2 regions of the Streptomyces sp. NPDC045968 genome follow, and region 2 is predicted to be linked to the other one. Evidence: riboswitches for the same ligand, from Rfam matches in the RefSeq annotation. Region 2 holds a riboswitch; the other holds the start of a gene.
What was found. A riboswitch is a leader RNA that binds a small molecule or an ion and turns the genes downstream of it on or off. The one in region 2 is predicted to bind glycine.

Region 1: another riboswitch for glycine. It lies ahead of gcvT (glycine cleavage system aminomethyltransferase GcvT); the one in region 2 lies ahead of gcvP (aminomethyl-transferring glycine dehydrogenase).

What each region holds. Positions count from the first base shown of each region.
Region 1 is NZ_JBWKLF010000011.1:260,173-268,107, forward strand. Features, by position in the region: gene AC07FA_RS29475 (serine hydrolase domain-containing protein) at 1-1,033, shown strand, start outside; gene AC07FA_RS29480 (enhanced serine sensitivity protein SseB C-terminal domain-containing protein) at 1,030-1,809, opposite strand; gene AC07FA_RS29485 (enhanced serine sensitivity protein SseB) at 1,928-2,698, opposite strand; gene AC07FA_RS29490 (AAA family ATPase) at 2,762-3,436, opposite strand; glycine riboswitch at 3,593-3,690, shown strand; gene gcvT (glycine cleavage system aminomethyltransferase GcvT) at 3,847-4,986, shown strand; gene gcvH (glycine cleavage system protein GcvH) at 5,087-5,464, shown strand; gene glyA (serine hydroxymethyltransferase) at 5,483-6,742, shown strand; gene AC07FA_RS29510 (L-serine ammonia-lyase) at 6,904-7,935, shown strand, end outside.
Region 2 is NZ_JBWKLF010000012.1:211,594-219,528, reverse strand. Features, by position in the region: gene AC07FA_RS30625 (MerR family transcriptional regulator) at 1-91, shown strand, start outside; gene AC07FA_RS30620 (DNA polymerase IV) at 163-1,611, shown strand; gene AC07FA_RS30615 (PRC-barrel domain-containing protein) at 1,533-1,904, opposite strand; glycine riboswitch at 2,038-2,135, shown strand; gene gcvP (aminomethyl-transferring glycine dehydrogenase) at 2,328-5,213, shown strand; gene AC07FA_RS30605 (DUF5999 family protein) at 5,299-5,505, opposite strand; gene AC07FA_RS30600 (hypothetical protein) at 5,810-6,397, opposite strand; gene AC07FA_RS30595 (glutamate-cysteine ligase family protein) at 6,882-7,935, shown strand, end outside.

The DNA of each region.
Region 1 (7,935 bases), on a different contig from region 2:
CCTGGACAAGGCCATCGCGGACGTCCGCGAGCAGGCGGGCATTCCCGGCGTCGTCGTCGGACTCTGGATGCCGGGCAGGGGGAGCTACGTCCGCGCGACCGGCGTCGCCGACACCGCCACCCGCGAGCCGATGGCCGCGGACTCGTACATCAGGATCGGCAGCGAGACCAAGACCTTCACCGTCACCGCGCTGCTCGAACTCGTCGACGACGGCCGGATCGAGCTGGACGACCCGATCTCCGACTACGTCCCGGGCGTGCGCAACGGTGACCGGATCACGCTCCGCCATCTCGCCGAGATGCGCAGCGGCCTGTTCCCGTACACCGCCGACGCGGACTTCGACCGGGATCTGCTGAGCGACCCGCAGCGCTCCTTCACCCCGCAGGAACTGCTCGCGTACGGCATGAAGCACAAGAACACCTTCGAGCCGGGCGCGCGGTTCCAGTACTCCAACTCCAACCTCATCCTGCTCGGCCTGGTGATCGAGAAGGTCAGCGGTCACCGGCTCGAGGACTTCATCCGTGCCCGGGTGCTCCGCCCGTCCCACCTGCGCCACACGCTGTTCCCGACGGGGCCCGAGTTCCCCGAGCCGCATCCGCACGGCTACACCGACCAGACGCTGAGCGGCGAGATCGAGGACGCCACGGACTGGAATCCCAGCTGGGCGTGGGCCGCCGGGGCGATGATCTCCAACCTGCACGACCTGCGCCACTGGGCCGAGATCGTCGCCACCGGGGAGCTGCTCAGCCCCGCGACCCAGGCCCAGCGCCTCAAGACGCTGCCGACGGGCTTCCCCGGTACCACCTACGGCCTCGGCATCCTCAAGACCGGCGGATGGATCGGGCACAACGGCTCACTGCCGGGGTACGAGACCGTGACCGTCTACCTGCCCTCGCAGAAGGCGACCCTGGTCATCATGATCAACACAGATGCCCTCAGCGGGGGCCAGGAGCCGTCCACGCTGCTCGCCCGGGCGATCACCCGGGTCGTGACCCCGGACAACGTCTACGCCGGCGGGATCGCCCGGCCCTAGAAGGCGCGCGGGGCCGGGGGGTAGCCGTAACCCGGCGCGCCGGCCGGGGCGTGCGCCTCGCGGTCGTAGAACGGCCGGGCGTTGGCGCGCAGCCACATCGCGACGGGGTCGTACTCGTCGGACATGGAGACGGTGGAGAGGGGCAGGCCGTCGGGGACCGCGCCGATCGACTGCTGCATCATGGCGCGCACGGCGTCGACGGAGGGCCTGCCCGTGTCGTAGAGGTCGAGGCCGATCGCGAGGTACGGGACGCCGAGCGCGGGCTGCACCCAGGCGCGGCGCAGCGAGCGGACGGCCGGGGTGCGGTGGGCGTTCTGCGTGAGCATGGCGTAGAACTGCGGGATCTCGATGGCGGGCTCGGAGAGCCGCAGCGGTCCCGCGGGCATCCGGTCGAGGCCGGTGGCGATCCGGCGCAGGTCGAGCCAGGGGATGCCGACGCCGCCGCCCGGGGCGTGGGGGTTGAGCCAGATGCCCCAGCGGTCGGGGAAGAGCGCGCGGGCGATGTCACGTCCGGTGACCAGTTCGTGGGCGCGGTTCCAGCCGCTGGCGGAGAGCTCCTGGGCGGAGGTCACACAGGGGGCGTAGCCCAGCCCGTCGACCTCCATGTTCCCGTACTGGGCATCGGGAGAGCCCGCGGTGCCGTGCCACAGGAGCATCCAGACCCGGCCGTCGGTGAGGGCCTGGAGCAGTGCTTCGTACGCGTCGTAACGCCCGGGCGTCACCTGGCCCAGCATGTGCTCGATCTGCCCGGCCGCCGCGGTGCCTGACGCGCTCACTCTGGGTCCCGCCCCTCATCGATCCGCTGTCGCCCCGCCACTTCCGGGCATACGGGTGCGACCCCGCCATGCCATCAAACCAGCTTATGCCTCGCTTCTGACACCGACTTGACGGCGGTCAGTGTCCTTCGCGCCGGTAGAAGGGGCGTACCTTCTCGCGCATCCAGTCCCCGACGGGGTCCTGCGTCACGTCGAGCAGGACGAGATTGACCGGCCAGGGCGGCTGGACCCGGCCGAGCGCACGGCCGATGGCGTCCATCGGGGCGCTCTGCCCGGCGCCGTCCCAGGTGGCGAACTCGACTCCGACGAAGAGGACCGGATCACCGCCCTCGATGCTGGCGAGCGCCCGGCGGGCGGTGCTCACGACACCGCTCTCCTGGAATTCGCCGGAGACCGCGGCGAGGAAGTCGACGGGGTCCTCCTGCCAGTCCGGCTCGTAGAGCTTGACCCGGCCGCCGCCCGCGGGGCCGTCCAGCGGGGTGCGGCCGGCCCGGCACAGTTCGGCGACGGCCGGCGGCGGCAGGGGCAGGCCGACGGCGCCGCCCGGGTTCACCGCGATGCCCACCTGCGGGGGCAGCCCGCGGGCGAAGTCGCGGGCGGGCGCCACGGCGAAGGAGATGTGGCTGCCGACGCACAGCAGGAACTGCGCCTCGGAGCTGTACACGGGGACGTACGCGGCGCCGTCGATGTCCATCATCGGCAGATCGAGGTCGTCGCTGGCGGGATGGCCACCGTTGGGCAGCGGCACCCAGAGCGGGCTGCGGCCGAGCACTTCGAGCAGCCGGCCGCCCGCCTCCGGGACGCCGAGGGAGGCGACCAGCACTTCTTCGAGCTCGTTGCCCGGCCAGCCGTGGTGCGGCTGGGTCTCGAACGGCGCCGGATTGTCCACTGGTGCTGCTCCCCTTCTCGTCGTGCCCTGCGGCAGCGATCGTAGACGAGCGAACGCCAGGCCCTACGTGGGTGCGAACGCGATCCGGTCGAGCGCGTCCGCCGCCTCGCGGTCCAGCAGCACCGCCGAGGCGCATCCCGCCGGGAGCAGGCCGGTCTCCGTGTCCCGCATGAGCCGGCCGACCGAGCGCCGGTGGCGGGCGAACGCGTATCCGGAGACTCCGCGGCCGCGCTCCCGCTGGCCCTCCCTGGCCACCTCGGGGGTGACGTCGAGCAGGACGAGGTGCAGGATGCGGCCTCTGCGCCTGGCGTGCCGGGCCAGCCAGCGCCGTACCCAGGTCTGCGTGCCGCAGTCGTGCACCACGACGGACTCGCCGGAGCGCAGGGCCTGCCAGAGCCCGGTGTAGTGGGCGGCGCGCACGAGGGGGCGGTAGAGGGCGTACGGGAGGAGACGGGGCAGGGCGCGGCCCCAGCGGTCCCTGGTGTCCTGGGAGTCGATGGCCCGCTCCGTCACCGTGCGGCGGATCAGGGTCGACTTGCCGCTGCCGGGCAGCCCGGAGACGACCACCACGTCGCCCGCGGCGAAGTCCAGACTGCGCGGGCCGCGCCCTTCCCGGCCGCGCAGGTCCCGCACGACGGGCGCGTGCGTGCCCAGCAGCGCGCGGACGGGCGCCGCCTGCTGCGGCGGCACCGCCCCCTGCGCGGCCCCCGCGGTCGTCGCGTAACGCTGCAACGTCATCGCCTCCCCCTGTCCGGTGACCCACATCTGCCCAAGAAGTGTAAAGAAAAGGTAATGCGGCACAACCGGCTCACCGGCCCGTATCCGTCGGGACCGGACGTCCCACTCTCCCGCATGCCGTGCGATGATGACCCCGCCAACTGCATACCGGCCGTTTGAATCCGCGCGGGAGAGTTCCGGACACTGTGTGTGCCGGGCGCCGAAGGAGCAAGTTCCTCCCTTGAATCTCTCAGGCCCCGTACCGCGTGGATGAGGCAGATCTGAAAAGCGAGCCGTTCCGCGGCTCCACCCAAGGTGCAAGCCGACCTCTGTGGGGAACGACCCCCTCAGGGCCTCTCGGCGAACCTCTCAGGTTCCGATGACAGATGGGGAGGGATCGTCCTCTGTCGTCATGCCCTGGAGCCGTATCCATGAGCACTGCCCCGAGCACTGCCCCCCGCCACACCGCGCTGGACGCCCTGCACCGTTCGCTGGGCGCGACCATGACCGACTTCGCGGGCTGGGACATGCCGCTGCGCTACGCCAGTGAGCGCGACGAGCACAACGCCGTGCGCACCAGGGCCGGTCTCTTCGACCTGTCGCACATGGGCGAGATCACGGTCACGGGCCCGCAGGCCGTCGACCTGCTGAACTACGCGCTCGTCGGCAACATCGGCACGGTCGGCCTCGGCCGCGCCCGCTACACCATGATCTGCCGCGAGGACGGCGGCATCCTGGACGACCTGATCGTCTACCGCCTGGGCGAGAGCGAGTACATGGTCGTCGCCAACGCCGGCAACGCCCAGACCGTCCTCGACGCGATCACCGAGCGCGCCGCCGGTTTCGACGCCGTCGTACGCGACGACCGCGACGCGTACGCGCTGATCGCCGTCCAGGGCCCGGAGTCCCCCGGCATCCTCAAGTCCGTCACGGACGCGGACCTGGACGGACTGAAGTACTACGCGGGCCTGCCCGGCACCGTCGCCGGTGTCCCGGCCCTGATCGCCCGTACCGGCTACACCGGCGAGGACGGCTTCGAGCTCTTCGTCGCCCCCGAGCACGCCGAGCAGCTGTGGAAGGCCCTCACCGAGGCCGGCGCCCCGGCCGGTCTGATCCCGTGCGGGCTCTCCTGCCGCGACACGCTGCGCCTGGAGGCGGGCATGCCGCTGTACGGGCACGAGCTGACCACCGCGCTGACCCCGTTCGACGCCGGTCTCGGCCGGGTCGTGAAGTTCGAGAAGGAGGGCGACTTCGTCGGGCGCGCCGCGCTGGAGGCCGCCGCCGAGCGCGCCGAGACCGCTCCCCCGCGCAAGCTCGTCGGCCTGGTCGCCGAGGGCCGCCGGGTGCCCCGTGCCGGTTTCCCCGTTGTCGCCGTGGGCGGGCCCGAGGGCACGGTCATCGGCGAGGTCACCTCCGGAGCGCCTTCGCCCACGCTGGGCAAGCCGATCGCCATGGCGTACGTCGACGCGGCGCACGCCGCGCCCGGCACCACGGGCGTCGGAGTCGACATCCGGGGCACGCACGAGCCGTACGAGGTCGTGGCCCTGCCGTTCTACAAGCGCCAGAAGTGACATCCGGGACATCCCGGCGTCCCTGACGTGACGCAGTCGCGTCTCACCCCGTAAGACCACCGTTCATCAGCACTCCCCCGCGTACAGGAGAATTCAGGTCATGAGCAACCCCCAGCAGCTGCGGTACAGCAAGGAGCACGAGTGGCTGTCGGCCGTCGAGGACGGTGTGGCCACGATCGGCATCACCGAATTCGCCGCCAACGCGCTCGGTGACGTCGTCTACGCCCAGCTCCCCGAGGTCGGTGACACGGTGACCGCGGGCGAGACCTGCGGCGAGCTGGAGTCGACCAAGTCGGTCAGCGACCTGTACTCGCCGGTCACCGGTGAGGTCACCGACGCGAACCAGGACGTCGTGGACGACCCGTCGCTGGTGAACTCCGCTCCTTTCGAGGGCGGCTGGCTGTTCAAGGTACGTGTCGCGGATGAGCCGAAGGACCTGCTCTCCGCCGACGAGTACACCGAGTTCTCCGGCAACTGAGACCCAAGGGACCCCCTGATGTCGCTTCTCAACTCCTCCCTCCACGAGCTGGACCCGGACGTCGCCGCCGCCGTCGACGCCGAGCTCCACCGTCAGCAGTCCACCCTCGAAATGATCGCCTCGGAGAACTTCGCTCCGGTCGCGGTCATGGAGGCGCAGGGCTCCGTCCTGACCAACAAGTACGCCGAGGGCTACCCGGGCCGCCGCTACTACGGCGGCTGTGAGCACGTCGACGTCGTCGAGCAGATCGCGATCGACCGCATCAAGGCGCTGTTCGGCGCCGAGGCCGCGAACGTCCAGCCGCACTCGGGCGCGCAGGCCAACGCCGCCGCGATGTTCGCGCTGCTGAAGCCGGGCGACACGATCATGGGTCTCAACCTGGCCCACGGCGGTCACCTGACCCACGGCATGAAGATCAACTTCTCCGGCAAGCTCTACAACGTGGTCCCGTACCACGTCGACGAGACCGGCGTCGTGGACATGGCCGAGGTCGAGCGCCTCGCCAAGGAGTCCAAGCCGAAGCTGATCGTCGCGGGCTGGTCCGCCTACCCGCGTCAGCTCGACTTCGCCGCCTTCCGCCGCATCGCGGACGAGGTCGGCGCGTACCTGATGGTCGACATGGCGCACTTCGCCGGCCTGGTGGCCGCGGGCCTGCACCCCAACCCGGTGCCGCACGCCCACGTCGTCACGACCACCACGCACAAGACCCTCGGCGGTCCGCGCGGTGGTGTGATCCTGTCGACGCAGGAGCTCGCCAAGAAGATCAACTCGGCGGTCTTCCCCGGTCAGCAGGGTGGCCCGCTGGAGCACGTGATCGCGGCCAAGGCCGTCTCGTTCAAGATCGCGGCGGGCGAGGAGTTCAAGGAGCGCCAGCAGCGCACCCTGGACGGCGCCCGCATCCTCGCCGAGCGTCTGGTGCAGCCGGACGTCACCGAGGCCGGCGTCTCCGTCCTCTCCGGCGGTACGGACGTGCACCTGGTCCTCGTCGACCTGCGCAACTCCGAGCTGGACGGCCAGCAGGCCGAGGACCGCCTCCACGAGCTGGGCATCACGGTCAACCGGAACGCCATCCCGAACGACCCGCGGCCGCCGATGGTCACCTCGGGTCTGCGGATCGGTACGCCGGCCCTGGCCACCCGCGGTTTCCAGGCCGAGGACTTCACCGAGGTCGCGGAGATCATCGCGTCGGCCCTGAAGCCGTCCTACGACGCCGATGACCTCAAGGCCCGCGTCATCGCGCTGGCCGAGAAGTTCCCGCTGTACCCCGGCCTGAAGTAGTCCGGTCGGCTGTTTCGTACGTTCGGGGCGGGGCACCGCGCACACTGGACAGTGAGCGCGGTGCCCCCACCCTTGTCCCCCCGCTGCACTCGGGCCCACCGGCCCGTCCCGCACCACCGGCAGACAACGGCGTCTACCAACCCTTTTTTAGGAGTCCTCCCGTGGCCATCTCGGTCTTCGACCTCTTCTCGGTCGGCATCGGCCCGTCCAGCTCCCACACCGTCGGCCCGATGCGCGCCGCCCGTATGTTCGCCCGCCGTCTGAAGAACGAGGGCCTGCTGGCCCACACCGCTTCGATACGGGCCGAGCTGTACGGCTCGCTCGGCGCGACCGGCCACGGCCACGGCACGCCCAAGGCCGTCCTGCTCGGCCTGGAGGGCGAGTCGCCCCGTACGGTCGACGTGGAATCCGCCGACGCCCGCGTCGAGGAGATCCGCACCCGGGGCCGGATCAACCTGCTGGGCATGCACGAGATCCCCTTCGACGCCGACGAGCAGCTGGTCCTGCACCGCCGCAAGGCCCTGCCGTACCACGCCAACGGAATGACGGTGCTCGCGTTCGACGCCGAGGGCGCCACGCTCCTGGAGAAGACGTACTACTCGGTCGGCGGCGGCTTCGTCGTCGACGAGGACGCGGTGGCCGGGGAGAACCCGATCGTCCCGGACGACACCGTGCTCAAGCACCCCTTCCGCACCGGTGACGAGCTGCTCCGCCTCGCCAGGGAGACCGGTCTGTCCATCTCCTCGCTGATGCTGGAGAACGAGAAGGCCTGGCGCACCGAGGCCGAGATCCGCTCCGGCCTCCTGGACATCTGGCGCGTCATGCAGGCGTGCGTCGCACGCGGCATGGCCACCGAGGGCATCCTGCCGGGCGGTCTGAAGGTCCGGCGCCGCGCCGCGAACTCCGCCCGCCAGCTGCGGGCCGAGGGCGACCCGCAGGCCCACGCCATGGAGTGGATCACCCTCTACGCGATGGCGGTCAACGAGGAGAACGCGGCGGGCGGCCGTGTCGTCACCGCTCCCACCAACGGCGCCGCGGGCATCATCCCCGCCGTTCTGCACTACTACATGAACTTCGCGGCCGGCGGCTGCACCGAGGCCGAGAAGGAGGACAGCGTCGTACGCTTCCTGCTCTCCGCAGGGGCCATCGGCATGCTCTTCAAGGAGAACGCCTCGATCTCCGGCGCCGAGGTC
Region 2 (7,935 bases):
GCTGCACGGCGAACGGGTCGACACGGGCGAGACACTGATCGGCAACAACCCCGCCGACGAACTGGCCAGGCGGCGCAACCGCGCCGGCTGAGCGGGACCTGCCCGGGCCTTCAGGGGCGCCGGGCAGGCCGGTTGTCAGTGCCATAGGGCAGCATCGGTCGTGTGAGAGCCGCGCCCACCATCCTGCATCTGGACATGGATGCCTTCTACGCCTCCGCGGAGCAGGCGGCGAAGCCGAGTCTGCGCGGGAAGCCGGTGGTGGTGGGCGGCCTCGGGCCACGCGGGGTCGTGGCCACCGCGTCGTACGAGGCGCGGCGCTTCGGCGTCCACTCGGCGATGCCGATGGCCCAGGCCCGCAGACTCGCGCCCAACGCCGCGTACCTCGTGCCGCGCTTCACGCTGTACAGAACGGTGAGCGACCAGGTGATGGGGCTTCTGGGGCGCATGTCGCCCCTGGTGGAGCCGCTCAGCCTGGACGAGGCATTCGTCGACCTGGAGGCCGGCGGGGTCGCCGACGACTCGGCCTCGGCCCGCGAGATCGGCGAGCAGCTGCGTACGGCGATCAAGGCCGTCACCGGACTCACCGGGTCCGTCGGTCTGGCCGGGTCCAAGATGATCGCCAAGATCGCCTCGGAGGAGGCCAAGCCGGACGGGCTCGTCCTCATCGAGCCGGGTACCGAACGGGAGCTGCTGGCGCCCATGTCCGTGCGCATCCTGCCGGGCGTCGGACCGGCCACCGGAGACCACCTGCGACGGGCCGGGATGACCACCGTCCGCGACCTGGCCGATGCGGGCGAGGCGGAGCTCGTACGGCTGCTGGGCAAGGCCCACGGGGCATCGCTGCACCTCATGGCCCTCGGGTACGACGACCGGCGCGTGGTGGCGGAGCGCGACGCCAAGTCCGTGTCGGTCGAGGACACCTTCGACGTGGACCTGCACGACCGGGTGCGCGTCAGGTCGGAGGTGGAACGCCTCGCGGACCGGTGTGTGCGGCGGCTGCGGGCCGCGGAGCGGTCGGGGCGGACGGTCGTGCTGAAGGTGCGGCGCTACGACTTCTCGACGCTCACCCGGTCCGAGACGCTGCGCGGTCCCACGGACGACCCCACCGTCATCAGGGAGGCCGCCGCGCGGCTGCTGGAGGCCGTCGACACCACCGGGGGAGTACGGCTGCTCGGAGTGGGTGTCACGGGGCTCGCCGACTTCACCCAGGAGGATCTGTTCGCGCAGGCCGCCGACGCGCGCAGCGCCGCAGCGGTCGCCGAGGAGAGCGGAACCGACGAGGAGCCGGTGGAGGCGCCCGAGGAAGCGGCGGAGGAGAGTCCCGAACAGCTTGCCGCGCGGCGGTGGCCCTCGGGACACGACGTACGGCACGAGACCTACGGCCACGGATGGGTGCAGGGCAGCGGCGTGGGCCGGGTGACGGTGCGCTTCGAGGAGCCTGGCGACCCCCCGGGCCGGGTGCGCACCTTCCGCATCGACGACCCGGAGCTCCGGCCGGCCGAGCCGCTGCCGCTCGTGAAAGAGCCCGTGGACTACTCCTCCTGGCCCGCCAGCCTCCCGAAGTCACGGTCCGGCGCCAGCTCCTCCTCCGGCGGCGAGTCCAGACCGTAGTGGCGGTAGAGCTGCAGCTCCTGCTCCGGTGAGAGATGCCGTCCGACGCCGAAGTCCGGCGCGTCCTTGATCAACGCGCGGTCGAAGGGGATGCGCAGCGAGTCGTCGACGAATTCGCTCGGTTCCAGTGGCACGAAGGCGTCCCTGCTGAAGAGCCCGGTACGTACGGCCGCCCACTCGGGCACCCCGGTCGCGTCGTCGAGATAGACCTCATCCACCGTTCCGATCTTGGCGCCCTTGCGGTCGAATGCCTTGCGGCCGATCAGGCTGCGCGGATCGATATCGGTCTGCACGGTGCCTCCCACTGGTCGCAACAACTGAGGGTGGTCCCCCCATTACTCCACAAGCACTACGAAAGTGCAGATCGGGGGCGGCGGCCACTCGAGACAGCCGACGTGTGCCCGCTGGTAGGCTGGCAGTGGCTGCTGACCCCGTGCGGGAGAGTCCTTCGGTGAGAACGCCGGAGGCGCCGAAGGAGCAAATCCTCCCCGGAATCTCTCAGGCCCCCGTACCGCACGGTTGAGGTCACTCTGGAAAGCAGGACGGGACTCGCCACGGCACAGACCGGCGCGGGACCTTTCCTCACCGACGGTGAAAGCCGGTCCGCCATGTGCGGCCGGTGAAGCTCTCAGGTCGAGATGACAGAGGGGGAGGCCGTTCGGGCACCCACGCCGTGGTGCCCCTCGCAGGTCGTGACAGACCAGGAGGCCTCCATCATGACCCCCCGTCGCACTCCGCTCTCCCAGCTTGAGCAGGGCATTCCCTTCGAGCAGCGCCACATCGGGCCCGATGGCGAGGCCCAGGCGAAGATGCTCGCCCAGGTCGGCTACGGCTCCCTCGACGAGCTCACCGCAGCCGCGGTGCCCGATGTGATCAGGAGTGCGGAGGCGCTGGACCTCCCCGCCGCCCGCTCCGAGGCCGAGGTACTGGCCGAGCTGCGCTCCCTCGCCGACCGCAACCAGGTCCTCGCCCCGATGATCGGGCTCGGTTACTACGGCACCTTCACCCCTCCGGTGATCCTCCGCAACGTCATGGAGAACCCGGCCTGGTACACGGCGTACACCCCGTACCAGCCCGAGATCTCCCAGGGCCGCCTGGAGGCGCTCCTCAACTTCCAGACCATGGTCGCCGAGCTGACCGGACTGCCGACCTCGGGCGCCTCCCTGCTCGACGAGGGCACCGCCGCCGCCGAGGCGATGGCGCTGGCGCGGCGCGTCGGCAAGGTCAAGAACGGCGTCTTCCTCGTCGACGCGGACACCCTGCCGCAGACGATCGCGGTGATAGAGACACGTGCCGAGCCGACCGGTGTCGAGGTCGTCGTGGCCGACCTCGCCGAGGGCATCCCGGCGGACGTCGCCGAGCGCGGTGTCTTCGGCGTGCTGCTCCAGTACCCGGGCGCCTCCGGAGCCGTCCGGGACATCCAGCCCGTCATCGAGCAGGCCCACGAGCTCGGCGCGATCGTCACCGTCGCCGCCGACCTGCTGGCCCTGACCCTGCTCACCTCCCCCGGTGAGCTGGGCGCGGACATCGCGGTCGGCACCACGCAGCGTTTCGGCGTGCCGATGGGCTTCGGTGGACCGCACGCGGGCTTCATGGCCGTACGCGAGAAGTTCGCCCGCTCCCTGCCCGGCCGGCTGGTCGGTGTCTCGGTGGACGCCGACGGCAACAAGGCGTACCGCCTGGCCCTCCAGACCCGCGAGCAGCACATCCGCCGCGAGAAGGCCACCAGCAACATCTGTACCGCTCAGGTGCTCCTCGCGGTGATGGCCGGGATGTACGCCGTCTACCACGGCCCCGACGGGCTGCGGACGATCGCCCAGCGCACCCACCGTTACGCCACCATCCTCGCCGAGGGCCTGAGGGCCGCCGGTGCCGACGTCGTGCACGGGTCCTACTTCGACACGATCACCGTGCGGGTTCCCGGCAAGGCCGCGCAGGTCGTCGCGGATGCCCGTGAGCGCGGCGTGAACCTGCGGCTCGTCGACGGCGACCTGGTCTCCCTCGCCTGCGACGAGACCACGACCCGTACGCAGATCGCCGCCGTCTGGGCCGCCTTCGGCGCCGACGGTGACATCGAGGCGCTGGACGCGGCCGCCGCCGACACGCTGCCCGAGGGGCTGCTGCGCACCGACTCGATCCTGACCCACCCCGTGTTCCACCAGCACCGTTCCGAGACGGCGATGCTGCGCTACCTGCGCAAGCTGGCCGACCGTGACTACGCGCTGGACCGCGGCATGATCCCGCTCGGCTCCTGCACGATGAAGCTGAACGCGACCACGGAGATGGAGTCGGTCACCTGGCCCGAATTCGGCGCGCTGCACCCCTTCGCACCGGCGGAGCAGGCCCAGGGCTTCCTGACCCTGATCCGCGAGCTGGAGGAGCGCCTGGCCGAGGTCACGGGTTACGACGCCGTCTCCATCCAGCCGAACGCGGGCTCGCAGGGTGAGTTCGCCGGTCTGCTGGCGGTCCGCGCCTATCACCGGGCCAACGGCGACGACCAGCGCACGGTCTGCCTGATCCCTTCCTCGGCGCACGGCACCAACGCCGCGAGTGCCGTGATGGCCGGCATGAAGGTCGTCGTGGTGAAGACCGCCGACGACGGCGAGGTCGACATCGACGACCTGCGCGCGAAGATCGAGAAGCACCGTGACGAGCTCGCCGTGCTCATGATCACGTACCCCTCGACGCACGGTGTCTTCGAGGAGCACGTCGCGGACATCTGCGGTGAGGTCCACGACGCGGGCGGCCAGGTGTACGTCGACGGCGCCAACCTCAACGCGCTGGTCGGCCTGGCGAAGCCCGGCAAGTTCGGCGGCGACGTCTCGCACCTGAATCTGCACAAGACTTTCTGCATCCCGCATGGCGGCGGCGGCCCGGGCGTCGGCCCGGTCGGTGTGCGCGCGCACCTCGCGCCCTACCTGCCGAACCACCCGCTCCAGCCCGCCGCGGGCCCGGAGACCGGCGTGGGCCCGATCTCGGCCGCCCCGTGGGGTTCCGCAGGGATTCTGCCCATCTCCTGGGCGTACGTACGTCTGATGGGCGGCGAGGGCCTCAAGCGGGCCACGCAGGTGGCCGTGCTCGCCGCCAACTACATCGCCAAGCGGCTCGAACCGCACTACCCGATCCTGTACAACGGCCCGGCCGGTCTGGTCGCGCACGAGTGCATCGTCGATCTGCGGCCGATCTCCAAGGCGACCGGGGTCAGCATCGACGACGTGGCCAAGCGCCTGATCGACTACGGCTTCCACTCGCCGACCATGTCGTTCCCGGTGGCCGGGACACTGATGATCGAGCCGACCGAGAGCGAGAACCTCGCGGAGCTCGACCGTTTCTGCGACACGATGATCGCCATTCGCGGCGAGATCGAGAAGGTCGCGTCCGGCGAGTGGAGCGCCGACGACAACCCGCTGGGCAACGCCCCGCACACGGCGGCGGCGCTCGGTGGCGAGTGGGAGCACGGCTACAGCCGTGAAGAGGCCGTCTTCCCGGCCGGTGTATCGGCCGCGGACAAGTACTGGCCGCCGGTGCGCCGGATCGACGGTGCCTTCGGCGACCGCAACCTGGTCTGCTCGTGCCCGCCGCTGGACGCCTACGACAACTGAGGTACGCGCGGCAGAGCGTGACGCGGACATGCGTCGGGGCCGGTACGGAGACTTCTCCGGCCGGCCCCAGTTCGTACGGCCGCGGTCAGGCGGCTTTCATGACCCGCCCGGACTCCAGCGGCCGGTGCGGTGCGATGATCTGCCCGTCCGGCAGGAGCTCGCCGGTGTCCTCGAAGAGCAGGACGCCGTTGCACAGGAGGCTCCAGCCCTGCTCCGGGTGGTGTGCCGTGAGGCGCGCGGCTTCCCGGTCGGCGGAGTCGGCGGACGGGCAGGGTGGCTGGTGCTGGCACATGGCTGGGTTCTTTCGCTGCGTTGAGTTGAGTGTCCTGCGGCTTGACGGTGTGTTCATGGCCGCCCCCGTATCAGTCGGTCCGGTCCCAGTGTTGCCCTACGGGCGTCGATCCGCAGGGATTTCGCGGCAGCTCTTGTCCTCCTCTCATGACGCATCACCCGGCCGGGCGGTTCACCGTAACTCCACTGTCTCTTCGGGGGGTTCGGGGTGGCCCGTACGGACTAGTCCTGACGGGCAGAACCGCGCCCCCGTCGTAGTGCCCCCGGAGGCCGGGGGCGGTACGACGGGGGCGCGGTGGAAGCGGTCAGGCGGGCGATCCGAGCAGGGGGCCGGGAGGAATGCGCAACGTCATCACGGGCAAGAGGTCGGCGACCGCGTGCGGACGGTGGGCGGCGATGCCAGGAGGTGCGGGTGCCAGGGGCACGAGAACGTCGGTCGGGGCGAGTGCGCCGCCCGAGGGGTCGGCTTCGGTGTCGCCGTGCAGCCACAGCGTGAGCATGTAGAGCCCGGGGATGGAGAGCAGGCGCGGCTGGTACGCGGCCGGTGCCGCTTCGGCCTGTCGCACGGCCAGCTCGGTCGAGGTGATGTACGGGCCTTCGAAGAAGTGCGAGAAGGCCCAGCCGTCGGGAGTCAGCATGGTGTCAGCGGCAGCGATGGCGCGGTCTCCGCTGCGGATCAGGAAGCGCCAGCCGGCGAGGCGGGTGCGGGGCACGGCCTCGTTCGGCGTGATCCGGTCCAGTACGTGGACGGGGAGCGGGAGTTCGGGGCTCAGCGGTCCCTGGACGGACCGGAGAGCGGGGGTGCGGGCCTCGCGGACTGCGGTGGGAGAACCGAGTGCCGTGAGAACGCTGCGCAATGCGGGCGCGGGAGCCTGGGGTACATGCAGCGGCATGGTGAGTCGCCTCTCACTTCGGAGACACGGTGATGCGTGGGCGGGTGCAGACGGCGCTGTCGGCGTGCCGGGGCGAGAGGACGGCCGGTAACGCGGCCTGTGCGTCAACTCTCTGCCTCGTCCGCGGAGTTTATACGACACGTGTTCACACGGTGTTTCCGCTAGCCGTTTCTCATATTGTCCGCAAGGTGGGATCAGGACTTCGGAATGCGGAGTTTCTGGTGATTCCGCCTGCCTGGTCTTCCCTCCGCCAGGGGTTTACCCGATTCGGCGGTAGGCTGAAACTCGTCGGCGCATTCGCCGCGCGGATGCCGGTGGAATGTGCAGCTGCCCGGTGCCGACGGAATGTGCCCCCGGCTTCCGTCACCAGACTATCGGGTACCCGAGCTCGATGGGGGCGTTATCGATCACCTCGTCTGGGCATTATCGATGCTGATACGAACGGCCTGGTCCGCGGGCCGTTCAATCTAGGAAGGACGCTGGGATGGGCGAGAAGGTCGTGGCGGGAGCCTTTGACCTGTCTGATCGGCAGGCGTACCGCGACAAGCTCAACCAGTGCCTGGAGGGGTTGGGGAGGCTCCTGGCGGAGCGGAGGTTCGAGCGTCCCAGGAATCTCATGGGCCTGGAGATAGAGCTGAATCTCGTTGGCGTGGACGGCATGCCGCGGATGATGAATGCCGAGGTACTCCAGCGCATCGCGAGCAAGGATTTCCAGACCGAACTCGGGATGTTCAATCTCGAAGTAAACATCGTTCCGCACCGTCTGAGCGGCCGGGTTTTCGATCAGCTCGCCGAGGAGCTGAGAACAGGGCTCGCCTATGCGCACCGCAAGGCCGGAGAGGTCGACGCGGGGATCATGATGATCGGAATCCTGCCGACCCTGGGCCGGGAGGACGTCGTCTCGGCGAACCTTTCGCAGGTGGACCGCTATACGCTGCTCAACGATCAAATGGCGGCGGCTCGCGGCGAGGATTTCGCCCTCGATATCGAGGGCGTCGAGCGACTTGTGTTCACCTCACCGTCCATCGCTCCCGAATCGGCGTGCACCTCGGTCCAGTTGCATCTGCAGGTGACACCGGACCGCTTCGCCGACGTGTGGAACGCGGCGCAGGCCGTCGCCCCCGTGCAGATCGCACTCGGGGCCAACGCCCCCTTCCTCTTCGGCAAGGAGCTGTGGCGGGAGTCCCGTCCGCCACTGTTCCTCCAGGCCACGGACGTCCGGCCGCCGGAATTCCGTAATCAGGGGGTGCGGCCGAGGACCTGGTTCGGAGAGCGCTGGATCAGCTCCGCGTACGAACTCTTCGAGGAGAACCTCCGCTACTTCCCGCCTCTGCTGCCCATCTGCGACGACGAGGACCCGCTGCGCGTGCTCGACGAGGGCGGGGTGCCGCACCTGGCGGAGCTCGTCCTGCACAACGGGACGGTCTACCGCTGGAACCGGCCGGTCTACGGCCTGGCCGGCGGTGTTCCCCACCTGCGGGTCGAGAACCGGGTCCTGCCGGCCGGCCCCACCGTGACCGACGTGATCGCCAACGCCG